One region of the Pantoea sp. X-Soil-ISGK-285 genome, then DNA from elsewhere that is predicted to be linked to it. Evidence: riboswitches for the same ligand, from Rfam matches in the RefSeq annotation. Region 1 holds a riboswitch; each other region holds the start of a gene.
What was found. Region 1 has a riboswitch for thiamine pyrophosphate ahead of thiM (hydroxyethylthiazole kinase). Riboswitches for the same ligand answer to the same signal wherever they lie in the genome.
Positions count from the first base shown of each region.

Region 2: it holds a riboswitch for thiamine pyrophosphate, as region 1 does, so the genes downstream of both, thiB (thiamine ABC transporter substrate binding subunit) here and thiM (hydroxyethylthiazole kinase) in region 1, are expected to answer to the same signal.
Region 3: it holds a riboswitch for thiamine pyrophosphate, as region 1 does, so the genes downstream of both, tenA (thiaminase II) here and thiM (hydroxyethylthiazole kinase) in region 1, are expected to answer to the same signal.
Region 4: it holds a riboswitch for thiamine pyrophosphate, as region 1 does, so the genes downstream of both, AC6I8B_RS21090 (FAD-dependent oxidoreductase) here and thiM (hydroxyethylthiazole kinase) in region 1, are expected to answer to the same signal.

Region 1 is NZ_AP035938.1:2,726,271-2,731,778, reverse strand. Features, by position in the region: gene ahpC (alkyl hydroperoxide reductase subunit C) at 1-8, shown strand, start outside; gene ahpF (alkyl hydroperoxide reductase subunit F) at 80-1,648, shown strand; gene AC6I8B_RS12985 (AEC family transporter) at 1,710-2,669, opposite strand; gene AC6I8B_RS12980 (hypothetical protein) at 2,767-2,964, opposite strand; TPP riboswitch at 3,272-3,372, shown strand; gene thiM (hydroxyethylthiazole kinase) at 3,407-4,204, shown strand; gene thiD (bifunctional hydroxymethylpyrimidine kinase/phosphomethylpyrimidine kinase) at 4,191-4,991, shown strand; gene AC6I8B_RS12965 (GntR family transcriptional regulator) at 5,044-5,508, opposite strand, start outside.
Region 2 is NZ_AP035938.1:720,306-725,813, reverse strand. Features, by position in the region: gene leuD (3-isopropylmalate dehydratase small subunit) at 1-29, shown strand, start outside; gene AC6I8B_RS03280 (MFS transporter) at 647-1,825, opposite strand; gene sgrR (HTH-type transcriptional regulator SgrR) at 2,079-3,740, shown strand; TPP riboswitch at 3,776-3,878, shown strand; gene thiB (thiamine ABC transporter substrate binding subunit) at 3,925-4,911, shown strand; gene thiP (thiamine/thiamine pyrophosphate ABC transporter permease ThiP) at 4,887-5,508, shown strand, end outside.
Region 3 is NZ_AP035939.1:89,462-94,969, reverse strand. Features, by position in the region: gene AC6I8B_RS19715 (LacI family DNA-binding transcriptional regulator) at 1-155, opposite strand, end outside; gene ascF (PTS cellobiose/arbutin/salicin transporter subunit IIBC) at 412-1,878, shown strand; gene AC6I8B_RS19705 (6-phospho-beta-glucosidase) at 1,915-3,345, shown strand; TPP riboswitch at 3,452-3,554, shown strand; gene tenA (thiaminase II) at 3,623-4,324, shown strand; gene AC6I8B_RS19695 (ABC transporter ATP-binding protein) at 4,321-5,061, shown strand; gene AC6I8B_RS19690 (ABC transporter permease) at 5,058-5,508, shown strand, end outside.
Region 4 is NZ_AP035939.1:383,838-389,345, forward strand. Features, by position in the region: gene AC6I8B_RS21075 (HesA/MoeB/ThiF family protein) at 1-235, opposite strand, end outside; gene AC6I8B_RS21080 (thiazole synthase) at 245-1,003, opposite strand; gene thiS (sulfur carrier protein ThiS) at 1,006-1,203, opposite strand; gene AC6I8B_RS21090 (FAD-dependent oxidoreductase) at 1,193-2,131, opposite strand; TPP riboswitch at 2,263-2,382, opposite strand; gene AC6I8B_RS21095 (cysteine hydrolase family protein) at 2,446-2,991, opposite strand; gene AC6I8B_RS21100 (ArsR/SmtB family transcription factor) at 3,240-3,554, opposite strand; gene AC6I8B_RS21105 (alkene reductase) at 3,571-4,689, opposite strand; gene AC6I8B_RS21110 (hypothetical protein) at 4,958-5,508, opposite strand, start outside.

The DNA.
Region 1 (5,508 bases):
AAATCTAATTACGCTTCGGCCTTTCGACCATTCTCCAATCGGGTGCTGCGGCACCCGATTTTTTGACCAGGATATCACTATGCTCGACACAAATCTGAAAACCCAGCTCAAGGCTTACCTTGAGAAATTAACCAAACCTGTTGAGTTGATTGCCACGCTGGACGAAGGTGCAAAATCAACCGAGATCCGTGAACTGTTGGTTGATATCGCCGGTTTGTCTGACAAAGTCAGCTTCCGCGAAGAGAACGATCGTCAGGTGCGTAAGCCCTCATTTCTGATCACCAACCCAGGTTCGAACAGCGGCCCGCGTTTTGCCGGTTCACCTCTGGGTCACGAATTTACCTCACTGGTGCTGGCACTGTTACAGACCGGTGGGCATCCGTCGAAAGAAGCACAAAGCCTGCTGGATCAGATTGCCGCGCTGGACAGCGACTTCCATTTCGAAACCTACTATTCACTCTCATGCCATAACTGCCCTGACGTCGTACAGGCGCTGAACCTGATGGCGGTGATTAACCCGCGCATCAGCCACACCGCTATCGACGGTGGCCTGTTCCAGAACGAGATTCAGGAACGTAACGTGATGGGCGTGCCAGCGGTTTACCTCAATGGTAAAGAGTTTGGTCAGGGTCGCATGAGCCTGGCGGAAATCGTCAGCAAAGTGGATACCAATGCCGACAAACGTGCAGCGGAAGAGCTGAACAAGCGTGACGCGTATGAAGTCCTGATTATCGGCAGCGGCCCGGCGGGCGCAGCGGCAGCCATCTACTCAGCACGTAAAGGTATCCGTACCGGCCTGCTGGGTGAGCGTTTTGGCGGCCAGGTGCTGGACACGGTCGATATCGAAAACTATATCTCCGTACCGAAAACCGAAGGGGCAAAACTGGCCGGTTCACTGCGCGCACACGTGGATGATTACAACGTGGACGTCATTGAAAGCCAGAGCGCCATCAAACTGATCCCGGCAGCGAAAGAGGGCGGAATGCACGCCATCGAAACCGCCTCCGGCGCAGTATTGAAATCACGCAGCATCATCCTGGCGACCGGCGCACGCTGGCGTAACATGGGCGTGCCGGGTGAAGAAGAGTATCGCACCAAAGGCGTGACCTACTGCCCACACTGCGATGGCCCGCTGTTTAAAGGCAAACGCACGGCGGTGATCGGCGGCGGTAACTCCGGCGTGGAAGCGGCCATCGATCTGGCCGGTATCGTTGAACACGTTACGCTGCTGGAGTTTGCCGATGAGATGCGCGCCGATCAGGTGCTGCAGGATAAACTGCGCAGCCTGAAGAACGTGGATGTGATTCTGAACGCCCAGACCACCGAAGTGAAAGGCGACGGCACCAAAGTCACCGGCCTGCACTATATCGACCGTACGACGCAGACCACTCATGAGCTGCCGCTCTCCGGTATCTTCGTTCAGATCGGTCTGCTGCCGAATACCCCATGGCTGGAAGGTGCGGTTGAGCGCAACAAAATGGGTGAGATCATCATCGATGGTAAATGCGAAACCAGCCTGAAAGGCGTGTTCGCCGCGGGCGACTGCACCACCGTACCGTACAAGCAGATCATCATCGCCAGCGGCGAAGGTGCTAAAGCCTCACTGAGCGCTTTTGACTATCTGATTCGTACCAAATCGGCTGAGTAACATTTAGTTAGCCAGACAATAGCCCCTCAGCACGCGTGCTGAGGGGCTTTTTTTTAGCCTGTTAATAGCCCGTCAGCGTCATCAGCATCATCCAGATTGGCGTTGTCACCGCCGCAAACACGGTAGAAAAGAGCATGCTCGCCGCCGCCGGGCCGGTAATGACATTAAACTTCTGCGACATCAGATAGACGTTAACCCCGACTGCCATCGATCCCAGCAGCACCACCACTTTACTCTCCAGCGCCGGCAGATCGGTCAGCCACGCGATAGCCCATACCGTCATCGGTTGCAGCACCAGCTTCAGCAGGCAGATGGTATAGCTCTCTTTTAAGCCATCCCGCACCCGATAGTGTGCCAGGCTCATGCCCAGCGTCACCAGCGACAGAGGTGCAGCCAGTGAGGCCAGCATCTTTAGCGGTTCAGCGGCCAGCAGCGGCAAGGGACGTTGCAGAAAGCTCCAGGCTGTACCGCTGAGAATACCGATGATCAGCGGATTCTTCAGCACGCCGAGCAGGGTGCGCCAGAGTCCTTCCAGCGAGAAGCTGCCCTGTTTCGCCCACTCGACCGAAACGGTCAGTAAGGTCCAGAGGATCAGGCTGTTAAACACCAGCACCAGCGCCACCGGGGGCAGGGCTTCTGGCCCCAGCAGTACCGTGGCCACCGGGATCCCCAGCATGACGTTATTGGAAAAGATGCCGCCCAGCGCAAAAACCGACGCCGCTACGCCATCCAGATTAAACAGCCTTGTTGCCAGCAGTCGTCCCACGATAAACACCAGCAGGCAACTGCCGAAAAAGGCCAGCAACAGGCGCGCATCCACCGGCGGACTTTGCGAGAAGGTGCTCATCACCCGAAACAGCATGCAGGGCAGAGCAACGTTAAACACAAAGCGGTTCATCCCTTCACTGATGCTGGCGGGCCATTTCCCCAGGCGCGTCAGGCAGTACCCCAGCAGGATCAGGATAAACAGCGGGGCTGACAGGTAAATTTGATGGCTTAAGCTTTCAAACAGCAGTGGCATAGAGAGAGTCTGGTCAGACGATGATTAGTTACCAGACTAACAAATTGCTAACTAACTGTTAACCTGAACTGTGTCCGGAATGACCGTTGCCGGGACGTTAACCTAACCAGCGGCGCGCCTGCCGATCGCTGATGTCGCGATAATAGACACGGTGAATAATTTCGCCACAGCCTGTGCAACGGGCGGAGATATAGGTGGAGAGGTACTGTCTGCCATTGGGTGCCACGGCACCCTTGCGTTCAATATTAATATCCTGCCATCGATGGCGGTGTGGAATAAGCGCTAAAAATCGCATCATACATCCTGAATAGTATGAAGTTCCGCTTCAGGAGTTTTCTAACTCCATGAAATAAAGTGTTTTTTACGATGATGCTGCGAGCAGGTTAATTATTATGGGGTAACCAGAGTCAATGCGGGAAATATTACCCATCCGGGTAATAAGCGGGGCTACCTATAAAGAGGTATCTCGTTAACCCGCAGCATTAAGCCTTTTTTTGCACCCTCAGGCGTTGATCGGGATCATGTGAATTGTTTCAGCTCTGATTATTTCCCAGGCGGGAGTCGCTTGCTTTCGCTGCGCGGCTTGCCTATGCTGCAAGCCGTAACACGACTCGGGGTGCCGCTTTCCACACGGAAAGGGCTGAGAAAAACCCGCTGACCTGAACTGGATAATGCCAGCGTAGGGAAGTCTGATGCCTGACCGCATTCGCCTTCTTGTTCGCCGGTTGGGAGCTACGATGACACATCAATCTCAACACCTTTCTGCCGCGCACTTCGCGCCCATTCTGCACGCTTTCCGCCGCCAGTCACCGCTGGTGCACTGTATGACCAATGACGTGGTCCAGAACTTCACCGCCAACGTGTTGCTGGCACTCCATGCCTCACCGGCGATGGTGATCGATGCCGCTGAGGCCGCCCAGTTCAGTAGCATGGCCGATGCACTGCTGATTAACGTGGGCACCTTAACCCGCGAGCGCCAGCAGGCGATGCAGGCTGCCGTCACTGCGGCTAATCAGGCGGGCACGCCCTGGACACTCGATCCGGTTGCCGTCGGCGCGCTGACGCTGCGCAGTGACTTCTGCCAGCAATTGTTAAGCCAGCAACCGGCGGTGATTCGGGGTAATGCGTCAGAGATTCTGGCGCTGGCACAACAGGCCAGCGGCGGGCGCGGTGTCGACACGCTGCATCAGGCGCATGCAGCACTCGATGCGGCCCAACAGCTCGCGGAAACCTGGAGCACGCTGGTGGTCGTCACCGGTGAAGTGGACTACGCCACCGATGGTCAGCGACTCCTTGCTGTACACGGTGGAAACCCCTTAATGACACGGGTAGTCGGGACCGGCTGCGCCCTCTCGGCAGTGGTGGCGGGTTTCAGCTCTCTGGCTGGCGATCGGCTGATGAATGTCGCGGCCGCCTGTCAGGTGATGGCGCTGGCGGGTGAAAAGGCGGCGGCGCAGGCTGCCGGACCCGGCAGCTTTGCTACGGCGTTTATCGATGCACTCTGGACGCTGGAGGGTAATCATGAAGCGTATTAACGCTCTGACGATTGCGGGTACCGATCCCAGCGGCGGCGCTGGTATTCAGGCCGATCTGAAAACCTTCTCAGCTCTGGGAGCCTATGGCACCAGCGTCATTACCGCGCTGGTGGCACAGAATACCTGCGGCGTGCAGTCGGTTTATCGCATTACGCCTGAATTTGTGGCCGCCCAGCTTGATTCGGTGCTCAGTGATGTGCGCATCGACAGTGCAAAAATTGGCATGCTGTCAGAAACGGCTATCGTGGAGCAGGTTGCGGAACGGCTGATGCGTGCGGCAATCCCGTTTGTTGTGCTGGACACGGTCATGGTCGCGAAAAGTGGTGATGCGTTGCTCTCGCCAGACGCCGTAGCCAGTGTTCGGGAGCTGTTATTGCCGCAGGTCTCGCTGATCACACCTAATCTTCCGGAAGCGGCGGCGTTGCTGGACTGCGCCATTGCGGCAGATGAAGAGGAGATGCGCGAGCAGGGACGGGCATTGCTGGCACTGGGCTGTCAGGCTGTGCTGATGAAGGGCGGTCACCTTGCGGCGGCGGAGAGCCCGGACTGGCTGATCACGCACTCAGCAGAGCAGCGATTCAGTACGCCGCGGGTAAATACCCGTCATACGCACGGCACAGGCTGTACGCTGTCGGCAGCCTTAGCCGCGTTGCGACCACGTCATGCTGACTGGGCAGAGACGATTGGGGAAGCCAAAAACTGGTTACAGCAGGCGCTGCTGCAGGCGGATTCGCTGGAGGTCGGGAAGGGTATCGGACCGGTTCACCATTTTCATCAATGGTGGTAATGACGAAGGCCCGCATCGACCTGGTAATCAGGTGGTGCGGGCGGTTTCAGGTTCAGGGTGCTTCAAACCAGGCGCTGTTACGCTCGGCAATCGGGGTGATAGAGAAGATCATCTCCTGCAGATGACGACGCATTGCCGCTTCGGCTGCATCGGCGTCATGACGCTTCAGCGCCGCAAAAATCTCTTCATGCTGCTCAATCAGCTTGTCCGGTGGAGAGACTTCACTCAGCGTCAGAAACCGCACCCGGTCCATGGCCGCTTTGATGTTCTCCACCGTTTCCCAGGCCAGCTTACAGTCAATGCTTTCAGCAATCAGGCGATGAAACTCATCGTCCAGAGTGAGAAAAGCCTGGCTGTCATGCCGCTCAGCGGCCATCCGCTGCAGCTGCAGGTTATGCTCCAGCGCCATCAGAGCCGGATCATCAATCTCCAGTGCCGCACGGCGAACCACCGACACCTCAACGGCCTCCCGGATAAAGCGGCCATCCGCCACCCGCTTAGCGGAGATTTTGCGCAC
Region 2 (5,508 bases), 2.0 Mb from region 1:
AGCAGAATCAGCCCGCCTTCCTGCGCTAATTGAGTAAAATCAGGGCGACATTGGGTCGTAATGCTGATCAGTTAAGATTAGATTTGTAAAGGCTGTCACGGTCAAACGTGGCAGCCTTTTTTCTGGCCGAGCAAGCCGCAGTGCGGGCCAGCGCACCTCTGCTGCTGCCGGGCCGTCCTCGCGCCGCTCACGCGGTACCTTCGGCTTTGACGTCGTGCCGACGAACCGTTCGGGGATCGGCCCTCCCTGGCCGGCCCCGACCTGTCCACGCTTCCCGGCGTGGACTTCTGGCCCACCGTCACGCCTCAGCGCTGCGGATAGCCCTTTCAGCAGCAGAGGCGCTCAGGCCTCCACTCTCGTGCCCTTTTTAACAGTACGCACCAGAAGCTTAAGAGCAGACTGGTGGCGATCAGGAGCAGGCAATCCGCAGCGCTGAACAGAATGAGTCTGCCAGGAGAGCCCGCAGGACGCGGGCGAAAGGCGGGGCGGCACAGGATGTGCCATCCCCGACGGTCCGTCAGGCAGGCGAATGAAGTGAAGGAACCGCGCAGCGGCGCGAGGACCGCCAGCCCCTGAGCGGCACCAGACTGCGTTATCACCTGTCGCTTAACTGGCTGGCATTACGACATCGGGTCGCCCTTCTTCTTTATACGTCGCGCACCCGTGCCGACATCACCAGCGCCACAATAGCCAGCCCGAATGCCAGCCAGTAAACCGCCTCATGTCCCAGTCGCTCACTCAGCGTGCCCTGAATAACACCAGCCAGAATCATGCCGGTCGAGATCGAGTTGGTGAACATGGTGGTCACCGCACCAGGCCGTCCTGGCATCAGATCCTGAAACCACAGCATCCCTATGCCAGCAATAATCCCGACAAACACCGCGTTAAACAGCTGCAACACCATCAGCGACGTGCGGGAATTGAACAGCACCAGCCCCAGATAAAACAGTACGCCAGCCGCCACCGCGATCAGCATTAACCGGCGCTTGCCGATACGCCGCGCGTAATGTCCGGCCAGCAGCATCACCGGGATCTCCAGCCCTGCCGCCGTCCCCATCAGCAGACCGGCCAGCTTCTCGGGCAGGCCCAGCGTGGTGCTGATATAGAGCGGCATATCGATGATATACATAGTGTTGCAGGTCCACATCGCGACTGAGGCCAGGAACAGTAAACGCACATCCCGATCGCGCCAGCCACTTAGCGGCAGCCCGCCGCTTTGCATCAGAGGCTGCGAACGTGGCACCGACGGCACGGTGAACCAGACCAGCAGGATACAGATCAGAAACAGCGCGGCGGCCACCATAAATAGCGTCACAAAGCCGTAGTTCAGTGCCAGCGCGAAGGAGAGCGGCGGCCCAATCACCCACGCCAGCGACAGCTGTGCACGCATCACCGAACTGAACATCACCGCTTCACGCGCCGACTGATCGGCATATTCCCGCGCCAGCGCAAACAGCTGAGGCATTGAGACGCTGGCCAGCGCCGACAGCAGCACGCCCAGCGTCAGCAACGTCAGATAGTGGCGGGTAAAGGCAAACAGCAGCGCATTGACCAGCGCCATCAGGCAGCAGAAGAGAATGATATGACGACGATCGCCGACGCTGTCAGAGCGCTTTGCCACCAGCATGCTCACCACGATACCGGCCACCGCATTGATGGTGAAAAACAGTCCGACCCAGAAGGGCCGCGCCTGCACCTCGCGCGTCAGAAACAGGCTGAGCGTCGGCGCCTGCAGTGCGCCCGCGATGCCCAGCATGAACGAGGCGACCATAAAAGCGAGGTAAACCGGATTGATGCGGCGCTGCCGCGTTAACAGCGATTTCATACCGAAATCCCTTACAGAACAAACAGAGGGGAAAAAGAAGGGTAGACGATACCGCGCAACATGAAAAAAGCCAGCAGAGATCATCTGCTGGCGGTGTAAATGCACCCTACTCAGAAAAGCACTCCGCTGAACAGCGAAGTCAGGGTCGAACGCCATTCAGTGCTGAATGCCTCCCGCTCTTCCCATAACGTAAAGTTTGCTCTTAAAATAGGGCAAGAAAAACAGAGCGCTTTTCATCGGGAGTTCCTCTTTTATGTCCTCATCACGTCTGAAGCAGCAGTTCATTCGCCTGTGGCAGAGCTGTCAGGGGCAAACGCAGGAGATTACCCTTAGCGAACTGGCTGACCTGCTGCACTGCTCGCGCCGCCATATGCGCAATCTGCTCAACCGGATGCAGGCCGCGGGCTGGCTAATCTGGCAGGCGGAAGCCGGACGCGGCAAGCGTTCACAGCTTACCTTCTGCTATACCGGACTGGCTTTGCAGCAGCAGCGTGCCGAGGATTTGCTGGAGCAGGATCGCATCGATCAGCTGGTCCAGCTGGTGGGCGATAAAAATCAGGTACGGCAGATGATCGCCGCGCATCTGGGCCGCAGTTTCCGTCAGGGCAAGCATATCCTGCGGGTGCTCTACTATCGTCCGCTGCTCAATCTGCTGCCCGGTTCGCCGCTGCGGCGCTCCGAAACCCACATTGCGCGACAGATTTTCAACGGCCTGACGCGGATAAATGAGGAAAACGGGGAAATCGAGCCCGATATTGCGCACCACTGGCAGCAGACTTCCCCGCTTCACTGGCGCTTTTTTCTGCGTCCGGCGATTCGCTTTCATCACGGCAGAGAACTGGAAATGGAGGATGTGCTGGCCACGCTTGAGCGTCAGCGCCCTCATCCGCTCTTTTCCCATATCGAGCAGATCGACTCGCCCGCGCCCTGGACGCTGGATATCCGCTTAAGCCAGCCCGATGAAGGGTTGCCCTGGCTGCTGGGCAGCGTCAGTGCGATGATCCTGCCGCGCGAATGGCCGACGCTGCACGATTTTGCCCGCCAGCCGGTTGGCACCGGTCCTTACCGGGTGATCCGCAATCAGGAGAGTCAGCTGAAGATCGAAGCGTTTGATGACTATTTTGGTTTTCGCGCCCTGATTGATGATGTCTCGATCTGGGTACTGCCCGACATCAGCGATGAGCTGGTCTATGCCGGTGTCCGTCTGCAGGGCGACGGAGCCGATGAGGTTCAGGAGGAGAGCCGCCTTGAAGAGGGCTGCTACTATCTGCTGTTCGACCAGCGTTCAGAACAGGGACGCAACGAGGCGGTCCGGCGCTGGGTCAGCTACCTGTTTAATCCTATCGCCCTGCTCAATCACGCCGGTGTCGGCTACCAGCGCTACTGGTTTCCGGCGTATGGCCTGCTGCCGCGATGGCATCACCGGCGCGACCTGACGCCAGTGGAAAAACCGCCCGGCTTAACCCACCTGACGCTGACCTGGTACAGCCAGCACGTGGAGCATGAAGGCATCGCTAACGCGCTGCGTCCGCTATTGGCAGAACATGGCGTCACGCTGGAGACCCGCGAGATCAGCTACGAAAGCTGGTATCAGGGCGAAGCGGAAAGTGATATCTGGCTTGGCAGCGTGAACTTTACCCTGCCGCTGAATTATTCTCTGTTTGCGCAGCTTTATGAGATCCCGTTGCTGCATCACTGTCTGCCGATCGACTGGCACAGCGATGCGGCCCGCTGGCGCGAGAAAACGCTGCCGCTGGCCGAATGGAGTAAACAGTTAGTCGAAGAAGCGGGTCTTCATCCGCTGTTTCACCACTGGCTGTTGCTTGAAGGTCAGCGCAGCATGCGCGGCGTTCGGATGAATACGCTGGGCTGGTTTGATTTTAAATCCGCCTGGTTCGCGCCACCCGCGCTGTGAGGCTTTCGCCCCGGCGCTGAAATGACTAGAATGTGACGTTCTCAACGGGGTGCCGCCTGCCAACAGCAAGCAGCTGAGAGATACCCGTCGAACCTGATTCGGTTAATACCGACGTAGGGATTTGGGAGGCCTTTGTGCTCAGATCCTTTGCGACTCATCCCCTATTCTCCTGAAGGAGCGCAAAGTGTTAAACAAAGTTCTGCCGGTGCTGCTGTTACTCTCCGCCCCCGTTCTGGCGGCTAAGCCGGTTCTCACGGTCTACACCTACGACTCCTTCTCCGCTGACTGGGGCCCTGGACCGGCGGTTAAAAAAGCCTTCGAGGCGCAGTGCAACTGCGAGCTGAAATTCGTCACGCTGGAAGATGGCGTGTCGCTGCTGAACCGCGTGCGAATGGAAGGAAAAAACAGCAAAGCCGATCTGGTACTGGGGCTGGATAACAATCTGGTACAGGCGGCGCAGAAAACCGGTCTGTTTGCCGAAAGTCAGGTCGATTCCTCGACATTAAAACTGCCCGGCGGCTGGCACAACACCACCTTCGTGCCGTTTGATTATGGCTACTTCGCGTTTGTCTATGACAAAACCCGGCTGAAGAATCCGCCAAAAAGCCTGAAAGAGCTGGTCGACAGCCCGGAAAAGTGGCGGGTGATCTACGAAGATCCCCGAACCAGCACCCCCGGCTTAGGCCTGCTGTTGTGGATGCAGAAAGTCTATGGCGATCAGGCACCGCAGGCGTGGCAAAAGCTGGCGCAGAAAACCGTGACGGTGACCAAAGGCTGGAGTGAAGCCTATGGCCTGTTCCTCAAGGGCGAAGGCGATCTGGTGCTGAGCTACACCACCTCACCGGCTTACCACATCATCGAAGAGAAAAAAGAGAACTATGCCGCCGCGCCGTTTGCAGAGGGCCACTATCTGCAGGTTGAAGTTGCCGCGCAGTTAGCCAGCAGCAAACAGCCGGCGCTGGCACAGCAATTCATGAAGTTTATGGTGTCACCCGACTTCCAGCGCACTATCCCGACCGGTAACTGGATGTACCCGGTAATCGACACGCCGCTGCCTGCCGGTTTTAGCGCGCTCACTGTGCCCGCCACCGCCCTGCAGTTCTCGCCGGAAGAGGTTGCCAGCCAGCGTTCAGGCTGGATCAGCCAGTGGCAACGCGCCGTCAGCCGCTGATGCCGCGCTGGCTTATCCCCGGTTCGCTCGCCACGCTGCTGTTAATCAGCGTGGCGCTGCTGGCCTTCGGTGCACTCTGGAGCGCCGCGCCAGAGAATGACTGGCGCAGCGTGCTGCAGGATGATTACCTGCATCACGTTATCGCCTTCTCTTTTGGTCAGGCGCTGCTCTCCGCGCTGTTGTCGCTGCTGCCAGCGGTGCCGCTGGCGCGCGCGCTCTATCGACGCCGTTTCCCTGGCCGTCAGCTGCTGCTGCGTCTGTGCGCCATGACCCTGGTGCTGCCGGTGCTGGTGGCGGTATTTGGTCTGCTCACCGTCTATGGTCGTGTCGGCTGGCTGGCGCAGCTGTGCCAGCTGGCAGGGATTGATTACCACTTCTCTCCCTACGGTCTGTCGGGCATTTTGCTGGCGCACGTCTTCTTTAACCTGCCGCTGGCGACCCGCCTGATGCTGCAGGCGCTGGAGAGCATTCCGGCGGAACAGCGTCAGCTGGCGGCACAGCTCGACCTGCGCGGCTGGCACCATTTTCGTCTGCTGGAGTGGCCATGGCTGCGGCGTCAGCTGCTGCCGACCGGCGCGCTGATCTTCATGCTCTGTT
Region 3 (5,508 bases), on a different replicon from region 1:
CGCGCCAGCAGATTGGGCCGGTATCCGGTTTCGGCAATCGCCTTCAGTACTTTTTCGCGCTTTTCCTGCCCGACATAGCCATTGCCCGAGAGCACACGTGACACTGTCGCTTTTGAGACGCCCGCCCTGTTTGCCACTTCCTGAATCGTTGCCATGGTGATGCTCCTTTGCTGCGTCGTCCTGCAGTCTACCTAAGCCTCTCAATCTTGGAAATATTTACCCCGCCTTAGTATGAAGTTACCTGGCAGCATCAGGTGATGGAGTTCACAAAAAAGAGATCTTGATGATTTTGGCGCTTGTCGGCGCTGTGAAAGCACTTCATGATTTTGTGAAACCGGTTTCCTATTTGCCTGTCCGCAGGCGCAAAAACATAAAAACTTTAACCGATTTACCCTACAGAGAAGAGCGATCATGCCCAGAAATTATGCCGAGGTGTCACGCGCCATCGTCGATGCGCTAGGCGGCCTCACCAATATCGAAGCCGTAACCCACTGCATGACCCGCCTGCGGTTTGTGTTGAAAGATGAAGCTCAGGTCGACTATCCCCGGCTCAAGGCGATCAATGGCGTTATGGGCGTGGTGCACAACGACACTCAGTGCCAGGTGATCATTGGTAACAACGTGTCACAGGCTTATCAGGCGGTGCTGGAGCTGGGATCGCCCGCAGCGACATCGACTGCACCCGTGAAACGTAAAATCACGCTGCGAGGCATCGGCGCAGGGATTCTTGATGCGCTGGTGGGCACCATGTCGCCGCTGATTCCGGCCATTATTGGCGGGTCAATGGTTAAGCTGCTGGCGATGATCCTGGATATGGCGGGCGTGTTTGAGAAAGGCTCATCAACGCTGGTCATCCTCAACGTGATTGGCGATGGCGCATTTTTCTTCCTGCCGATCATGGTAGCCGCCTCTGCGGCGCTGAAATTCAAAACGAACATGTCGCTGGCGATCGCCATTGCCGGTGTACTGGTTCATCCCAATTTTGTTGAGCTGATGGCGAAAGCGGCACAGGGTCAGGCGGTGGAATTTGCTTACATCCCGGTGACCGCAGTGAAATATACCTATACGGTGATCCCGGCGCTGGTGATGACCTGGATCCTGTCGCACATTGAGCGCGGCGTGGATCGTATTACCCCTGCCGTCACTAAAAACTTCCTGAAACCGATGCTGATTGTGCTGATTGCGGCACCCATCGCGATTGTGCTGATTGGTCCGATTGGTATCTGGATCGGCAGCGGCATCTCCGCGCTGGTCTACACCGTGCATGGCTATCTTGGCTGGCTTTCCGTCGCGATTATGGGCGCAATCTGGCCGCTGCTGGTGATGACCGGGATGCATCGGGTGTTCACCCCCACCATCATCCAGACCATTGCCGAAACCGGCAAAGAGGGCATGGTGATGCCGTCAGAGATTGGTGCCAACCTCTCGTTGGGGGGATCGTCGCTGGCGGTGGCGTTCCGGACCAAAAACCGTGAACTGCGCCAGACCGCGCTGGCAGCGGCGGCATCAGCGATTATTGCCGGCATTTCAGAACCGGCGCTGTATGGCGTTGCGGTCCGTTTAAAACGACCGCTGATCGCCTGTCTGATCAGTGGTTTTATCTGTGGCGCGGTCGCGGGCATTGGCGGGCTGGCCAGCCACTCCATGGCCTCTCCCGGCCTGTTTACCAGCGTACAGTTCTTCGATCCCACCAATCCCATGAGTATTGTCTGGGTCGGTGCGGTCATGGTGTTGTCTGTGGTGCTCTCATTTGTGCTGACGCTGCTGTTAGGTTTTGAAGATATTCCTGAAACCGAGCCTGAAACCAAAACCGCACCAGAAAGCGCAACGCAACCTGCGCCCGTTACCGAACGCGCTAACGCGATTAATAGCCACTAAAGGAAAGGGTCATGCTGACCCGGAAAAGAGGATTGCATGTCTGATTCAAGGTTTCCGCAAGGATTTTTATGGGGCGGCGCACTGGCCGCCAACCAGTGTGAAGGCGGCTTTCGTGAGGGCGGAAAGGGCTTAACCACCGTCGACATGATTCCACATGGACTGCACCGTATGCCGGTCAAACTCGGTCTGGAAAAGCGTTTTACCCTGCGTGACGATGAATTTTATCCCAGCCATGAAGCCATCGATTTTTATCACCGCTATCCGGAAGACATTGCGCTGATGGCGGAGATGGGGTTCAGCGTGTTCCGCACGTCGATTGCCTGGAGCCGTCTCTATCCCAATGGCGATGAACTGACGCCCAATCCGCAAGGCATCGCCTTTTACCGCGCGGTCTTTGAGGAGTGCCGGAAATATAATATCGAACCGCTGGTCACGCTCTGTCACTTTGATGTGCCGATGCATCTGGTGACTGAATATGGCTCGTGGCGCAATCGCAAAATGGTCGACTTTTTTGCCCGCTATGCCCGCAGCTGCTTTGAGGCGTTTGATGGCCTTGTGAAATACTGGCTGACCTTCAATGAGATTAATATCCTGCTGCACAGCCCCTTTTCCGGCGCCGGTCTGGTGTTCGAACCCGGTGAGAACAAGGATCAGGTAAAGTATCAGGCGGCCCATCATGAACTGGTCGCCAGCGCGCTGGTGACGCGCATCGCGCATGAAGTGAATCCGATGAACCAGGTCGGCTGCATGCTGGCAGGCGGCAACTTCTATCCCTGGTCGAGCAAGCCGGAAGATGTCTGGGCTGCGCTGGAAAAGGATCGCGAAAACCTGTTCTTTATTGACGTGCAGGCGCGTGGGGCCTATCCGGCCTACGCCGCCCGCGTATTCCGTGAAAAAGGTGTGACGCTTGAGATCGCTGACGGCGATGACGACATTCTGAAAAACAGCGTCGATTTTGTCTCGTTCAGCTACTACGCCTCACGTTGCGCCTCGGCAGAAATGAACGAGCAGAACAGCAGCGCCGCCAATGTGGTGAAATCCCTGACCAATCCCCATGTACCGCGCAGTGAGTGGGGCTGGGGTATCGATCCGCTAGGCTTACGCATCACGATGAATATGATGTATGACCGCTATCAGAAGCCGCTGTTTCTGGTGGAGAATGGCCTGGGCGCGCGCGATGAGATCGAATCAAATGGCGAGATCAACGATGATTACCGCATCAGCTATCTGCGCGAACATATCCGCGCCATGGGCGACGCGATCGAGGATGGCGTGCCAGTGATGGGTTACACCAGCTGGGGCTGTATCGATCTGGTTGCCGCCTCAACGGGTGAAATGAGCAAGCGCTACGGATTTGTCTATGTTGACCGCGACGACCTGGGTAACGGCACGCTGGCGCGCACGCGGAAGAAATCCTTCTGGTGGTACAAAAAAGTCATTGCCAGTAATGGTGCGGATCTTGAGTGACAACGTCACTTAAAATCTATCGTCATGCTGTTACTGGCGCGACAGCAACGCCGGAACAGAACGCTTATTTCTGCCGTTGTACTCCGGCAGTAATTATCGTATAACCAATGTCTCCGAGGGGTGTCCTGTAATGGGCTGAGATGGCGTAAGCCGAACCCTTTGAACCTGATCTGGGTCATGCCAGCGAAGGGACGGGTCGGCAGATTTTCTGCGTCATCTCCTGCAACATTCCCTGTTCCAGACCGTATGCCCGGATCTCCCTGTTACTGGAGATCCTATGTCACATCCGCTTTTCGACACCGGCTTTTATGGTCGTCTGCGCCAGCAGGCGGGCAGTCAATGGCACGCCTATATCGGGCACGATTTTGTGCGGCAACTCGGTCAGGGCACCCTGCCACCCGCCGCCTTCCGCCACTATCTCACCCAGGATTATCTGTTTCTGTTGCACTTCGCCCGTGCCTGGGGCCTGCTGATCAGCAAACTTTCCGAGCCAGCAGCCTTACGCAGCGCAACGGCATCGCTTAACGCTATCGTCAGCGAACTGCCACTTCACCAGGCTTACTGCCAGCAATGGGGCATCAGCGAGGCGGCAATGGCGAGCGAACCCGAGGCAGTGGAAACGCTCAACTACACCCGCTACGTGCTGGACGTGGGTCACACCGGGGATGCGCTGGAGCTGCTGACCGCGCTGATGCCGTGCGTTGCCGGTTACGCTGAAATTGGCCTGACACTACTGCATGATCCCGCAACCCGCTTTGAGGGGAATCCTTACGCGGCATGGATAGAAAATTACGGCGACGAAGCCTATCTGGCTGGCGTTCGCTCCTCAATTTCACTGTTTGAAACCCTGGCCCGGCAGCGCGCCGGTGAACACCGGTTTAACCCGCTGGCGGAGATCTTCACCACCGCGACCCGGCTGGAAGCCGCTTTCTGGCAGATGGGTCTCAACCATGCTGCCGCCCAGCGGATCAGCTCATGAACCTGCCGTGCAGTCCGGTGCCGCCAGGCATTTCAATTCGCCAGCTCAGCCTGAATTATGGCCAGCAGCCACTCTTCAGCCAGCTTGATCTGGAGATCGCGGGCGGTGCTTTTACCGCTTTACTGGGTGCCAGCGGCGTCGGAAAAAGCAGCCTGATGCGGGTCATTGCTGGTCTGACGCCACCCACCGCCGGGCAGGTCAGCGGCAGCGACGGCCTGCCACTGACCGGACGCATCGCCTGGATGGGGCAACAGGATCTGCTCTATCCGTGGCTCACGGTTGAACAAAATGTCTGTCTCGCCAGTCGTCTGAGAGGTGAAAGGGTTGATCGCGACTGGGCGCAGCATCTGCTGATGCGGGTAGGTCTGAGCCACTCTGCGAACGCGCGACCCGCGACACTTTCCGGCGGGATGCGTCAGCGCGCCGCGCTGGCCCGCACCCTCTACACCCGTCAGCCCGTTGTGCTGATGGATGAGCCCTTCTCCGCACTGGATGCACTCACCCGCCCTCAGATCCAGACGCTGGCCGCAGAAGTGCTGGTCGGACACACCGTGCTGCTGATTACCCATGACGCCGCCGAAGCCTGTCGGCTCAGTCACCACGTGCTTATGATCGGTTCTGCGGGAATTGAAACCTGCCCGCCCCTGGCGGGCCAGCCACCGCGGGCTGCAGACGACATACAGGTATTGCAGAGTCAGGCCGCATTGCTGAAGCAGCTGAGCAGGATAGCGGGATGAGATTACACAAAGGTTTTGCCGGTCTTCACCGTGGAGTGATGCTGTTTGCCGGACTAATTGCGCTGTGGTGGCTCGCCACACTGACTTCGGTTCCGGCCTTTCTGCTGCCCTCACCCGCTGCGGTCGCCATCGCACTGTGGCAAAACGCAGGTTATCTCGGCCATCACACTTTGATTACCCTGACCGAGATCGTCAGCGGCATGGCCCTCGGCGTGCTGCTTGGGAGCGTGCTGGCGCTGGGCATGACCTTTTCGCCATGGCTGCAGCGCTGGATGATGCCGCTGGTGATCACCAGCCAGGCGATTCCGGTTTTTGCCCTGGCGCCGCTGCTGGTGCTCTGGTTTGGTTTCGGCATGGGCGCCAAAGTCGCGATGGCCGTCCTGGTGATCTTCTTCCCGGTGACCTCCGCCTTTTTTGATGGCCTGCGTCACGTCACGCCCGGCTATC
Region 4 (5,508 bases), on a different replicon from region 1:
CTTTCTGCTGACCCACATCGTCGATGCCAAACAGCGTCTGCCGGTGGAGGTTGTGCAGTTCAACCCGATCGCCATCGTAAAGACGGATAAATCCCACACCCGCGCCTGCCAGTAACGGCAGCAGCGTTGCACTAAGCCCGCCCGCGCCCACCACCAGCACCTTTGCCCTTCTCAGCCGCTGCTGCCCCGCTTCACCAATCTCTGGCAACATCGTCTGTCGCTGATAACGCTCCATCGCTGCTCCTTAACTGAATTGTGCCAGACCAAAAATGGGCGTAGAGGCAGACGCCATGTCGCGCTGCTCCATCAATCCCGCCTGAAACGCCTCGTGTCCGCCGTGGATCGCAGCAGCAAAGGCACCGGCCATGCGCACCGGATCGCGCGCTTTTGCCACCGCCGTGTTGAGCAGCACGCCATCAAAACCCATCTCCATCGCCTGAGCCGCCTGGCCAGGTGCGCCAATGCCCGCATCAATAATCAACGGCACATCTTTAAACCACGCACGCATAGCGCGCAGCCCCTCGATATTACGCAGCCCCTGGCCGGAGCCGATCGGCGCGCCCCAGGGCATCAGCACTTCACAGCCCGCTTCCAGCAATTTTTCGCCGACAATCAGATCTTCCGTAGTGTAGGGAAACACCTGGAATCCGTCAGCGCAGAGAATCCGTGCGGCCTCAACCAGGGCAAAAGGATCGGGCTGCAGCGTGTCGGCATGGCCAATCACCTCCAGCTTGATCCACGGTGTGTCGAACAGTTCACGCGCCATCTGCGCCGTCGTCACCGCCTCTTTCACCGTGTGGCAACCCGCCGTATTCGGCAGAATACGTTTGTTGAGCTGTTGCAGCAGCGTGCGGAAAGCGCCGCCTTCACTGCCTTCCCGTCGCAGGCTGACGGTAATAATCTCCGCGCCTGACGCGTTGATCGCCTGATGCAGAATGTCCGGTGACGGATAACCGGCCGTGCCGAGCAGAAATCGGGATTGCGGAGTAAATTGATAGAACATGGTTAACCTCCCTGCATCGGTGACAGGATTTCGAGCTGGTTGCCCGCCTCAAGTTGCTGGCTGGCATAGCGGCTACGCGGTACAAACTCCCCGTTCAGCGCGGTGGCGACGGTCCGCGGATCGATCTGCTGCTCCGCCATAAGTTCCGCCAGCGTCGTTGCGCTGGTTTCAATCGTGCGGCCATTCAGTTCAACGCGCATGAGTCATCTCCTGAGTCAGTTGCAACATAAGTTTTTCAGCCATGATCGGGGCCAGCAAAAAGCCGTGGCGGTAGAGGCCGTTAAGTGAGAAACGGCCATTTTCGTAGCGGACTTCCGGCAGGTTCTGCCGATAAGCAGGACGCAGACCGGTGCCACTCTCCACAATCCGCGCTTCAGCCAGCGCCGGGTGCAGGCTGTAAGCGGCGCTGAGCAGTTCCATCATCGCCCGGGCGCTGATCGGGCTGCTGTCGTGGCTTTCCACCATGGTGGCACCCAGCATGAAGTGGCCCCCGTCACGCGGCACCAGATAGCAGGGAAAGCGCGGGTGCAGCAGCCGGACAGGACGGGAGAGTTGTACGTCGGATGTGTGCAGGATCACCATTTCGCCCCGCACGGCGCGCAGGGCGGGCTGCCGATCGGTGGCGTGGATGCCACGGCAGTCGATGATTTTGCCGCCGGGTTTACCGCTGTGAAAGAGGACGCCAGCCTGTTGCAGTTTGTCGCGCAGTTGCTGCAAGGCGCGGCGCGGTTCGAGATGCGCCTCTGCGGCGAAAAACAGGCCGCGGGCAAAGCGGTTTTCCAGCGCGGGCTCAATGTCACCGGGAGAGACCCACTGATGCTGCTGCGTCATGCTGGCGAAGCGCGTCAGTTCGCGGCTGTCACGCGGCGGAGCAACCACCAGCGTACCCTGCTGTTCCACGCCATCAACGCGTTTCGCCCACCAGCTGGCCGCGTGCTGGCCCCATTCGATCACCTGTGGCGGTGCGCTTTCTGCTTCACACCAGGGCGCGAGCATGCCGCCCGCCCAGTGCGAGGCCGCACGGCAGTCAGGCTGAGTAATAACTTCGACCGTTTCTCCCCGCTCCAGCAGCAGCGTGGCGACACAAAGCCCGGCAACGCCGCTGCCGAGCACCGACCAGCGGCTCATGGTGTCCACCGGACAGGAAAAGAAAGATTCAGGATGAGATTTTTCAATGTGGCCTCGTTATCAGTTAACGAAGACCCATGATACAGAGGGAAAAGGCAGGAACGTTGCGAATGCGCCCCTGCGGCAAGTATCTGATGAGATACCCGTCTTCCTACGCCAGTATCAACTGGGTCAGGTTCTAAGGGTCGCTAAGCCGCGCGGTGCGCTATTAGCCTCTCAGTCTCTCTGGCGAGACTCCCCTGACGGGTTTAGTTGTAAGTTAAGCAGACAGCTTCGTCAAGCAGACTGCATGGAACCGGGTCAGAAAATCGGACTTAACCGGCAGAACCGAAATGCCAGTCAGTTGCGGTTGCCAGCGTCAAAAAGGGGCCCGCCAGCGTCTGGTTGTGATGCGCAATAATCTTCTCCGCAGAGAGGTGGGGATTATCGACGGTGGTGTGCGCATCGGAAATCAGTACGACGTTAAAACCCAGCTCCGGGGCTGCCCGACAGGTAGTATCAACGCAGAACTCCGTTTTCATCCCCGCAATCACCAGTTGCTTAATGCCCTTTTGCTTCAGCTGAAGCTGCAGGCCAGTATCCCTGAAACAGCTGGGATATCTTTTGGTGAAGACGACATCACTCTGCGGGTTAACCTGCAATTCCGGGATCAGGCGCGTCAGCGGGCTTTGCTCGTTAAAAGGGGAATCATCCGGGCCGATATGTCGTGCGAAAAAGAGGGGGACGGCAGAAGCCCGGGCTTTAGTAATGAGAAGTGAGATGTTCGACAAGATCGAATTTGCGGCGAAGGGAGCCTCCGGACCATTAAAAAGGCCCTGCTGCATGTCGATAATTAAAAGTGCACTTTCAGATGTAACCATGACCTGTCTCCATTCAGTTTTTAAGAACGGAGAACAGCTCCCCGTCCGGTTCGGCGGGGAGTGAGAATCTGTTGTGTCAGGTGCCAGTCACAGAGTCGCTCACGCCGCCGCCAGAGGCGGTGGTGGTGGTGACGGTGGTGAAAGACTGAACTGACATAAACATTTTCTGACCCTGAGTTAATGCGTTCGGTGAAGTCACCCTCAGAAGGATGGCGCTGACATCTACATTACCCTGTACGCCGTCGCTTTTAAAGCGCCTGCAGCGATTGGGTTACCGCATCGGTTATTTCACGAATGCGCGGTTCGGCGCGGCGATAGTAAGTCCATTTCCCGACTTTGCTGGCTTCAACCAGCCCCGCATTGTGAAGTGCTTTCAGGCATAACGAGGTGGCGGGCTGTGATAAGCCCGCCTTGTCCTGTATGAGGCTGGCACAGACGCCATACTGATCGAAGGGATAGAGCTGGGTATAGCCCGCAAACGCTTCGTCAGGATCTTTAAGCCACTTCAGCACTGCCACTCTGGTCGGGTTGGACAGTAACTTCAGGGCATTTTCGGGTGACATGCCGCCTCACAGAATATCAGGATGGATAAAATGGATAGTCAGTATAGCCTTTCTCAGTGCCGCCATACAGGGAGGCGTGATCGACCTCATTCAGCGGATATCCTGATTTAATCCGCGCGGGCAGATCGGGATTAGCGATAAATGAGCGGCCAAAACCAAACAGATCGCCCCAGCCTTTTTCCAGCACATGCTGTGCTTTTTCAGCCGTGTAGCGACCCGAATAGATGATCGGAGAGCGGAATGTTTCCCGCAGCGCGACCCGGAAGCTCTCTGGCATCTCCGGGCTGTTGTCCCAGTCGGCTTCAGCAATGGAGAGATAGCCAACTTCCAGCTCGTTCAGCAGTGCTGCTGCGCGGATGTAGGTCGCGTGTGGATCACTTTCAACCAGACCGAGATAGACGCGCTCTTCGTCGGTACTGGTAAACAGAGGCGCAAATCTGACGCCAACGCGGTGGCTGCCAAATACCGAGCTGACCGCCTCAACGACTTCTCGCAGGAAGCGCAGACGATTCTCAGCAGATCCGCCATATTCATCCGTACGGAAGTTGGTGTGCTCAGAAATAAACTGGTTAATCAGATAACCGTTGGCGGAATGCAGTTCCACACCGTCGAAACCGGCCGCTTTGGCATTCTCCGCCGCGCGTCGGTAAAGCTCTACGATCTCTTTAACTTCCGATGTAGTCAGTGCGCGTGGCTCGCTGGGTGCGGTCAATATGCCGGCGCCGGGTCCGGTTTCAATAAATACCCGGACGTTATCGGCTGCAATGGCTGAAGGGGCAACGGGTGCCTGCTTGCCCGGCTGCAGTTCATTATGCGACACGCGGCCAACATGCCAGAGCTGGCAGAAAATCGTGGCCCCTTGCTGATGTACTGCCTCTGTAACCTTTTTCCAGCCGGCGATCTGCGCTTCGCTGTGGATCCCCGGCGTCCATGCATAGCCCTGCCCGCGAGGCTCAATCTGGGTGCCTTCGGTGATCATCAGTCCCGCGCTGGAACGCTGGCGGTAGTACTCCACCATCATCTCGCCGGGAATGTTGCCCGGTTGTTCACTGCGGCAGCGCGTCAGCGGCGGCAGTACAATGCGGTTACGAAGCTGAAGGTCGCCCAGACTCAAGGGGGTAAAAAGTGACGGCATGACAAAAAATCCTCTGATGTGTGAAGAGGCGACATTATATTTACACATTTAAATTTGTAAATGTGTAATCTGTGCTTTTTGTCCGGAGCGGTATCTGCGGTTTCTGGCAGAGGGTCACTTTCTGGGTGGAGTGCTGACAGCGCGTGGGATTAACAGTCTCTCAGCGCAGCGCCTGACTGCGTAACGCCAGGAGGAGATTCTGCAGACGCCGCTTTCAGGCAAATTGCTTCGCCGGGACGGAGGTGCTGCCTGCAGGATCATAAGAACATTAAGAAGCGTATTTTTCAGTGAACGCCTGCCACTGCTGGCGATAAACCTCCAGTTGACTGAGTGCGCCATCAATGGAGGGCTGTGCTTTGTTGTCAGGATTCGGCGTGGCACGAATCAAATCGGCAAAGGTGCTGAAGACAGATTCCATATCACGGCCCGACTTCATGGCTTCCATCATCCCGGCCAGCTCCGCCTGTGGCCGTGCGGTTGCGCTCTTAACCTGGCTTAGATAGTCACGTGCGCTCTCCTGCATGTCGCGTGTTCCATGACGTATGGCTAACGCCAGCGTATCCTGTGCTCCCAGCAACGTCTGACGTTCACGAATGGCAACTTTGACGCTTATCATCTCATCAGCAATCTCATTCGCCTGCTTCTGGTTATCGCCGGAGACATATTTTTCTATCAGTTTATGGAGCTTAGACTGCGTCAGGGTCAGCGCCATGGCTTCCGAGGTATCCGAATTATCGTACTGATTACGGCCCACCTGGCCCTCAGCCAGCACCTCATGGAGTGCAGCGGCAAACTCATCCATAGCGGTCTGCGTATTGG